2 regions of the Streptomyces sp. URMC 124 genome follow, and region 2 is predicted to be linked to the other one. Evidence: predicted binding sites of a transcription regulator. Region 2 holds the regulator's gene; the other holds the start of a gene.

Region 1 (4,240 bases), on a different contig from region 2:
TGAAGAGGTACGGGCCCCGCGCCGTTGCCGCCGTTACGCCGCCACGGCCACCTCCGCCGCGGCCGGTTCCAGGGCCAGCGCCAGCACCTGGCGGACGTCGGAGACCGGGTGGACGTCGAGCTTCGCCAGCACCTCGGCCGGCACGTCGTCCAGATCGGGCTCGTTCCGCTTCGGGATGATCACCGTCGTCACGCCCGCCCGGTGCGCCGCCAGCAGCTTCTGCTTGACGCCGCCGATGGGCAGGACCCGCCCCGTGAGGGACACCTCGCCGGTCATGGCCACGTCCGGCCGCACCCGGCGGCCCGACAGCAGCGACGCCAGCGCCGTCGTCATGGTGATGCCCGCGCTCGGGCCGTCCTTCGGGACGGCGCCCGCCGGCACGTGCAGGTGGACGCCGCGCTCCTTGAAGTCGCCCACGGGCAGCTCCAGTTCCGCGCCGTGCGAGCGCAGGAAGGACAGCGCGATCTGCGCCGACTCCTTCATGACCTCGCCCAGCTGGCCGGTGAGGGTCAGGCCCGCGCCGCCCGTCTCCGGATCGGCCAGGGAAGCCTCCACGAACAGCACGTCGCCGCCCGCGCCCGTGACCGCGAGCCCCGTCGCCACGCCCGGCACCGCCGTGCGCCGCTCGGCCGGATCCTGCGCGGACTCCGGGGTGTGGTGCGGGCGCCCGATCAGCGGGCGCAGCTGTTCGGCGCCGATGGTGAACGGCAGCTCCTGCTCGCCCAGTTCGTGCCGGGCGGCGACCTTGCGCAGCAGCCGGGCGACGGCGCGCTCCAGGTTCCGCACGCCCGCCTCGCGGGTGTACTCGCCGGCGAGCTTGCGCAGGGCGGCGTCCTCCACGACGACCTCGCCGGGCTCCAGGCCCGCGCGCTCCAGCTGGCGGCGCAGGAGGTGGTCGCGGGCGATGACGACCTTCTCGTCCTCGGTGTAGCCGTCGAGGCGGACGAGCTCCATGCGGTCCAGGAGGGCTTCGGGGATGGCCTCCAGGACGTTGGCGGTCGCCAGGAAGACGACGTCGGACAGGTCGAGTTCAACCTCCAGGTAGTGGTCCCGGAAGGTGTGGTTCTGCGCCGGGTCCAGGACCTCCAGGAGGGCGGCGGCCGGGTCGCCGCGGAAGTCCGAGCCGACCTTGTCGATCTCGTCGAGCAGGACGACCGGGTTCATCGAACCGGCTTCCTTGACCGCCCGTACGATCCGGCCGGGCAGCGCGCCGACATAGGTGCGCCGGTGGCCGCGGATCTCGGCCTCGTCGCGGACGCCGCCGAGCGCCACGCGGACGAACTTCCGCCCCATGGCGCGGGCGACGCTCTCGCCCAGCGAGGTCTTTCCGACGCCGGGCGGGCCGACGAGCGCGAGCACCGCGCCCCCGCGCCGCCCGCCGACCACGCCCAGCCCCCGGTCGGTGCGCCGCTTGCGCACCGCCAGGTACTCGGTGATCCGCTCCTTCACGTCCTCCAGGCCCGCGTGGTCGGCGTCGAGGACGGCCTTCGCGCCGGGGATGTCGTACGCGTCCTCGCTGCGCTCGTTCCAGGGCATCTCCAGCACGGTGTCCAGCCAGGTGCGGATCCAGCCGCCCTCGGGGCTCTGGTCGGAGGAGCGCTCCAGCTTGTCGACCTCCTTCAGGGCCGCTTCGCGCACCTTCTCCGGGAGGCCGGCGGCCTCGACGCGGGCGCGGTAGTCGCCGGACTCGTCCTCCGGGTCGCCGTTGAGCTCGGCGAGCTCCTTGCGGACGGCCTCCAGCTGGCGGCGCAGCAGGAACTCGCGCTGCTGCTTGTCGACGCCCTCCTGGACGTCCTTGGCGATGGTCTCGGCGACGTCCTGCTCGGCGAGGTGCTCGCCGAGCCACCCGACGGCGAGCTTCAGCCGGGCCACCGGGTCGGCGGTCTCCAGCAGCTCCACGCGCTGCTGGACGGTCAGGAAGGGCGAGTAGCCGGAGTTGTCGGCGAGCTGGCCCACGTCCTCGATCTGCTGGACGCGGTCGACGACCTGCCAGGCGCCGCGCTTGCGCAGCCAGCTGGTGGCGAGCGCCTTGTACTCCTTGACGAGCTCGGCGACGGCGCCCGGGAGGGGGTCGGGAGTGATCTCCTCCATCGTGGTGCCCTCGACCCACAGCGCGGCGCCGGGCCCGGTCGTCCCCGCGCCGATGCGCACCCGGCGGACACCGCGGATGAGCGCGCCGGGGTCGCCGCTGCCGGAGAGCCGCCCCACCTGCTCGACGCTGCCGAGCGTGCCGACGCCCGCGTAGGTGCCGTCGACCCGCGGCACGAGCAGCACCAGCGGCTTGGTGCCGCCGCCCCGCGCGGCGGCCTGTGCGGCCTCGACGGCGGCCCGCACTTCGCTGTCGGACAGGTCGAGGGGCACCACCATGCCGGGCAGGACGACCTCGTCGTCGAGGGGCAGCACGGGCAGGGTGAGCGGTGTGGACATCGAAGCCATGATCTCCCCTTAGGCAGGCAAGTTGAGCTATGCCGACTCAATGCGTACCGGGGTCCGGATGTTCCCCCTCCGGTGTTCGCTCTGAGCGATCACCGGTCCGGGTCGCGTCAGGCGACCGCCGTCCCGGGCGTCCCCGGCGGGAACGAGCGCCGGTAGTCCGTGGGCGTCACCCCGAAGTGGAGGGTGAAGTGGCGGCGGAGGTTGGCGGCCGTGCCCAGGCCGCTCAGGCCGGCGACGCGCTCGACGGACAGGGCCGTCGACTCCAGCAGCGACTGGGCGCGGGCCAGGCGCTGGACCAGGAGCCACTGCAGCGGGGTCGTGCCCGTGGCGGCATGGAGGCGGCGGAAGAAGGTGCGGGAGCTCATGCCGGCACGGGCGGCGAGGTCGTCGACGGACAGGGGGCGGTCGAGGTGCTCGCGGGCCCACTGCAGGACGGGGGCGAGGCTGTCGTCGTCGGCTTCGGGCACGGAGAGGTCCACGTACTGGGCCTGCCCGCCGGGCCGGTGGGCGGGCACCACCAGGCGGCGCGCGAGCTGGTTGGCGACGTGGGCGCCGAGGTCGCGGCGGACGAGGTGGAGGCAGAGGTCGAGGCCCGCGGTGACGCCGGCGCTGGTGAGGACGTCGCCGTCGTCGACGTAGAGGACCGAGTCGTCCACGCGCACGCGCGGGTGGCGGCGCGCGAGGGCCTCGGTGTGCATCCAGTGGGCGGTGGCGCGGCGCCCGTCGAGGATGCCGGCGGCGGCCAGGGCGAAGGCCCCGGCGCACAGGGAGACCATGCGGGCGCCGGAGTCCGCGGCCCGGCGCAGGGCCTCCAGCAGCTCGGCGGGCAGCTCGCGCTCGCCCTCGATGCACGCCTCGGGCACCGACGGGACGATCACGGTGTCCGCCCCTTCCAGCCCGTCGAGGCCGTACGAGGTGCGCAGCGCGAGCCCGAAGGAGCCGGGCTGGGGCTCGCCGCCGCCGGCGGAGCACACGCGCAGGTCGTACCAGGGGTCGGCGAGGTCGGGGTGCGGGATGCCGAAGACGGTGCAGACGACCCCCAGTTCGTACAGGTCCCACAGGGGGACGTCGTCGTCGATCACGGCCACGGCCACGGTTCCGGCGCTCATGATCAGCAGCCTAGGCGGGGTGGCAGGAATTTTTCGCAGGACGTCACTCCTGCCACTGTCGGGGCCACGGAGCCGGTGCGAGGCTGGTCGCACTTGATCAACTTCTGTGACACACGGGGAGAAACCACCCATGAAGGTGACCGTTCTCGGTCTGGGTTCGATGGGTACGGCCCTGGCCGGCGCCCTCCTGGAAGCCGGCCACGAGACCACCGTCTGGAACCGCACGGCGGGCAAGGGCGAGGCGCTGGTCGCCCGCGGCGCCGCACGGGCCGCGACCGCCGCGGAGGCCGTGGCGGCGAGCCCCCTGGTCATCGCCTGCCTGTCCGACTACGACGCCGTCCACGGCCTCCTCGGCCCGCTGGCGGGCGGGCTGCGCGGCCGCACGCTCGTCAACCTCACCTCCGGCTCGCCGGAGCAGGCCCGCGCGAGCGCCTCCTGGGCCGCCGGGCACGGCATCGGCTACCTCGACGGCGCGATCATGTCGACGCCGCCCGGCATCGGCAGTCCCGCGGTCATGCTGCTCTACAGCGGCTCCACGCCCGCCTTCGCCGAGCACCGGGAGACCCTGGCGTGCCTGGGCGACCCGGTGGACCTCGGGGACGACGCGGGAGTCGCCTCCCTCTACGACACCGCCCTGCTCGGCATGATGTGGGCGACCCTCGCCGGCTGGCTGCAGGGCGTGGCGCTGACCGGCG
Region 2 (4,240 bases):
AGCCCCCTACGGGCGCCGCACCTCGTACTGGAAGCACCCGTACTCCAGCGACCGCACGTGCACCAGCGCCACCTCCGGGTCGGCGAACGCCTCCTCGAAGGCCCGCTCGAAGCCGGCCTCGGCGCCCTCGGGGATCTCGAAGAGGCGGCCGCCCACGATGCGGCCTTCGGCGTCGTATCGGCGGAGGGTGCGCAGCGCTCCAGGCCGCGCGAAGGGGTAGCCGCCGCCCTGGGCCCCCTGCGGGCCTCCGCACTCCTCGGCGTGGATGAACACCGGCCCGGCCTCGTCGTAGGCCCCAGGATCGGCCCCCGTCGCCCCGGCCCACCGCCGCAGCGGCGCGTACGAGACGAGGGCCACGCGCTCGCCCGGCTCGATGGACCGCAGGCAACAGCGCAGCGGGCTCCCGACGCACTCCAGCGGAACGCCATCCTCGCGCGCGGTGTACGGCCGCAACTCCCGCCCGGAGTCGTCGAGAACGCGGAGTTCGGCGAGGGCATCGGCCGGGATGGGGAGGGGAGTGAACGCGAGGCGGGCGTATGCAGTCATGCGTCCAGCGTCCGCGGCCGGGGCGCGTCCCGCTGGCGGAAATCAGCCACGGAGCTCGCCGCTCCACCCGTTACGAGAAGAGGCTTCATGACCGACGACGTCCCCCGCACCATCCGGGCCGTCAGCACGCAGCAACTCCTGCTCCTGGAGGAGGAAGCCGCGGCGCTGGACTTCAGCCGGCGGCTCCCCTTGGAGTGGGTGCGCGAGCACGCCGCGGCGGCTGCGACGCACTACCTGTTCCCCCTGTTCGCCCACGACCTCCGGCACCGGCCCGAGGTCTCCCCGCAGTGGCGGTGCGACCTCCTCCTCACCGTCGCGACCGGAGAGGAGATCCGCAGCATGCTCGACGTCCGGCCGACCGCCTTCCGGGCGCTACCGGAGTCCCTGACCCGCGACGCCAAACGAGACGTCGCCCGCCGCATGCAGCGCGCCCGCTCTCAGCGCGAGTATGAGGGCCCGCAGTGACCCCGGAGGGGTGGTTATGACGGTTCCGGGGTCATCGCTTTCCCGGATCAGCGCGCTGCCCCCTGCTGCTGCCACTTCGACGCACTCGTTCCCCGTGGTGCTGGCGGAATACGAGCTCTTCTGCCAGATGACCTGCGACATCGTTTCTGCCCCCTACAACTGCTGCGCGATGCGATGCATCAGGTCCCGGGACGCCGCCGGCGACAGGGCCGCCCGCTCGACATCGTCCAGCACACGCCTGTAGCTCGCCAACCGCTCTTCTTCGTCGAGGAAGACGCTGCCGTGCGCAATGTCGATCTGAACCGTGTCCAACCGGCGCGTCGTCGCCTCGGCGTACAGCATCGGGAACGATGCCTCGGTGAACCCGTCCCGCTCGAAGGGAACGATCCGCGCCGTACTCCTGCCGTCACGCCAACACGCCGGACCCGCGCCCCCGGACAACGGGCCTGCGGAGCGGAACTGTCGGGCCGGAGCTGCGCGTGCTCACCATCAGGACCGACCGCGCTGAAGGAGCATCCCCCCATGACGCACCTCGACGACCGCTTCGGTGAGATCACCGTCCTGCTGGACAGCGACGCGGGGCGGCTGGAGGTGCGGGGCGGCTCCATACCGCCGGCCGTCGTGGAGCGGGCCGCCGGGGCCGAGACCGACGTTCACGTCCCCGTCGGGACGCGCAACGGTGCTCACCTGGTCATGACCGTCGGCGGCGGGGCCGTCCGTCTCGCCCCGCGCAAGGGGAAGCTGTCGCGCCGCTCGTACGCCGTGGTCGTCGTTCGCGACGGGATCACATACCGCCTCGTGCCGGATTCCCTCGACGGCAGCCGGCTGCTGAAGGACCGGCGGCACATCGGGGACTTCTCCTCCGGCGGCGACGGCTGGGTGCTGGCCGCGTGGAAGGAGGGGGCGGATGTGGCCCCGGCCGACGCCTCCGTCGGCTACGCGCTCGCCGCGGCGTTCGGCACGGGCGGGCAGCCGATGTGGATGATGGCCGTCGAGGCGGTCACCGATCTGTTCCCCGGGTGAGGACCGAAAACGGCAGGGCCGGGTGAGCTGTCCGCTCACCCGGCCCTGCCGAAGAATTCCGTGCCCCTACTGGTCGCGCCTCGGGCGCCACACCACCAGCGCGCTGGTCTGCTGGACGTCCGTGTACGGGACCAGGTCGCGGCGGTACGAGGCGTGGACCGCGGCCTCCGCCTGCTGCCGGGCCGCCGCGGCGCCCTCGACGGCGCCCTGCAGCTCGGCGACGCGCGCCTTGAGCGCGGCCACCTGGTTCTCCAGCTCGATGATGCGCTTGATGCCGGCGAGGTTGATGCCCTCGTCCTGGCTCAGCTGCTGCACCTGCCGCAGCTGCTCGATGTCCCGCGCGGAGTAGCGCCGGCCGCGCCCGGCGGCGCGGTCGGGTGAGACCAGGCCGAGCCGGTCGTACTGCCGGAGGGTCTGCGGGTGCAGCCCCGACAGTTGCGCGGCGACCGAGATGACGTAGACCGGCGACTCGTCGGTCAGCTCGTACGGATTGCGCCGTCGGCCGGTCCCATCCATGGGGTCACGCTCCCTTCGCGGCCTGGAAGAGCTCTGCCCGCGGATCCTGGTCCGCGGTGGCCTCACGGTAGGTCTGCAGGGCTTCCCGGGCCTTGTCGCCGAGGTCCTTGGGGACGGTCACCTCCACGGTGACCAGCAGGTCGCCGCGGGTGCCGTCCTTGCGCACGGCGCCCTTGCCGCGGGCGCGCATGGTGCGGCCGTTGGGCGTGCCGGGCGGCAGTTTGAGGGTGACCGGGGGGCCGCCGAGGGTGGGCACCTTGATCTCGCCGCCGAGGACCGCCTCCGGGAAGGTGACGGGCACGGTGACGGTGAGGTTGTCGTCCTTGCGGCCGAAGACGGGGTGCGAGCCGACGTGCACGACGACGTAGAGGTCGCCGTTGGGCCCGCCGCGCTCGCCCGGGGCGCCCTTGCCGCGCAGCCGGATCCGCTGGCCGTCGGAAACCCCGGCGGGGATGCGGACCTGCATGGTGCGCGAGGACTTGGCGCGACCGCTGCCGTGACAGGTGTCGCAGGGGTTCTCCGGGATGAGGCCGCGGCCCTTGCAGTCGGGGCACGGGTCGGTCATGGAGAAGCCTCCGCCGGAGCCGTGCGACACCTGGCCGGTGCCGACACAGGTCGGGCAGACGCGAGGCGTACCGTTTTTGTCGCCGGTGCCGGAGCAGGCCTTGCAGGCCGCCGAGGAGGACATGCGCAGGGGCACGGTGGCCCCGTCGACCGCCTCGGTGAAGCTCAGGGACACCTCGGACTCGATGTCCTGGCCGCGGCGCGGCTGGGTGCGCGTGCCGCCGCGGTTGAACAGGCCGCCGAAGACGTCGCCGAGGCCGCCGCCGAAGCCGCCGGTGCCGCCGCCCCCGCCCTGGGCGCCCCCGAAGAGGTCGCCCAGGTCGAAGTTGAAGGAGCCGCCGCCCGCGCCGCCCGGGCCCGGCCGGAAGCCGCCGTTGCCGAAGAGGGCGCGGGCGTCGTCGTACTCCTTGCGCCGCTTGGGGTCGGCCAGGACGTCGTTCGCCTCGGAGATCTCCTTGAAGCGCTCCTCGGCCTTGGCGTCGCCCTTGTTGGCGTCCGGGTGGTACTCGCGGGCGAGCTTCCGGTACGCCTTCTTGATCTCGGCCTCGGTGGCGTCCTTGGGGACACCGAGGACCTTGTAGTAGTCCTTCTCCAGGAAGTCCTTCGTGCTCATCCTCGGTGTCCCTCCTTCCGTTCCCTGCGGTGATTCATCGGGTCAGCGTCAGCCCTTGTCGGGGCCACCGCTCTCCTCTTCGGAGCCCGCACCGGCTTCTTCGCCCTCGCCCTTGGGGCCCTGGGCGCCCGGCTGGGGCTCGGCGACGGCGACCCGCGCGGGGCGGATCGTGCGCTCGCCGATCCGATACCCCGGCTGCAGAATCTGCACGCACGTGGTTTCGGTGACGTCGGGCGCATAGCTGTGCATCAGCGCCTCGTGCACCAGCGGGTCGAAGGGCTCGCCCTCCTTGCCGAACTGCTGCAGCCCCATCTTGGCGACGATCGTCTCCAGGGACTCGGCGACGGACTTGAAGCCGCCGACGAGCTCGCCGTGGTCGCGGGCGCGGCCGATGTCGTCGAGCGTGGGCAGGAGCTCGGACAGGAGGTTCGCGACGGCGATCTCCTTGACCGTGACCCGGTCCCGCTCGACCCGGCGGCGGTAGTTCTGGTACTCCGCCTGGAGGCGCTGGAG

What was found. Region 2 encodes HspR, which represses chaperone genes until heat shock. Its sites were predicted from a motif close to TTGAGNNNNNNNNNCTCAA; they were not measured.
Positions count from the first base shown of each region.
Region 1: the regulator HspR is predicted to act here: its motif matches at 2,459-2,477, upstream of lon (endopeptidase La).

Region 1 is NZ_JBPQTS010000071.1:1,666-5,905, forward strand. Features, by position in the region: gene lon (endopeptidase La) at 34-2,436, opposite strand; gene ACSNOG_RS16785 (helix-turn-helix domain-containing protein) at 2,544-3,545, opposite strand; gene ACSNOG_RS16790 (NAD(P)-dependent oxidoreductase) at 3,676-4,240, shown strand, end outside.
Region 2 is NZ_JBPQTS010000103.1:4,798-9,037, forward strand. Features, by position in the region: gene ACSNOG_RS21065 (DUF1203 domain-containing protein) at 7-546, opposite strand; gene ACSNOG_RS21070 (hypothetical protein) at 634-1,011, shown strand; gene ACSNOG_RS21075 (DUF397 domain-containing protein) at 919-1,152, opposite strand; gene ACSNOG_RS21080 (Scr1 family TA system antitoxin-like transcriptional regulator) at 1,165-1,452, opposite strand; gene ACSNOG_RS21085 (hypothetical protein) at 1,534-2,034, shown strand; gene ACSNOG_RS21090 (heat shock protein transcriptional repressor HspR) at 2,101-2,550, opposite strand; gene dnaJ (molecular chaperone DnaJ) at 2,555-3,727, opposite strand; gene grpE (nucleotide exchange factor GrpE) at 3,776-4,240, opposite strand, start outside.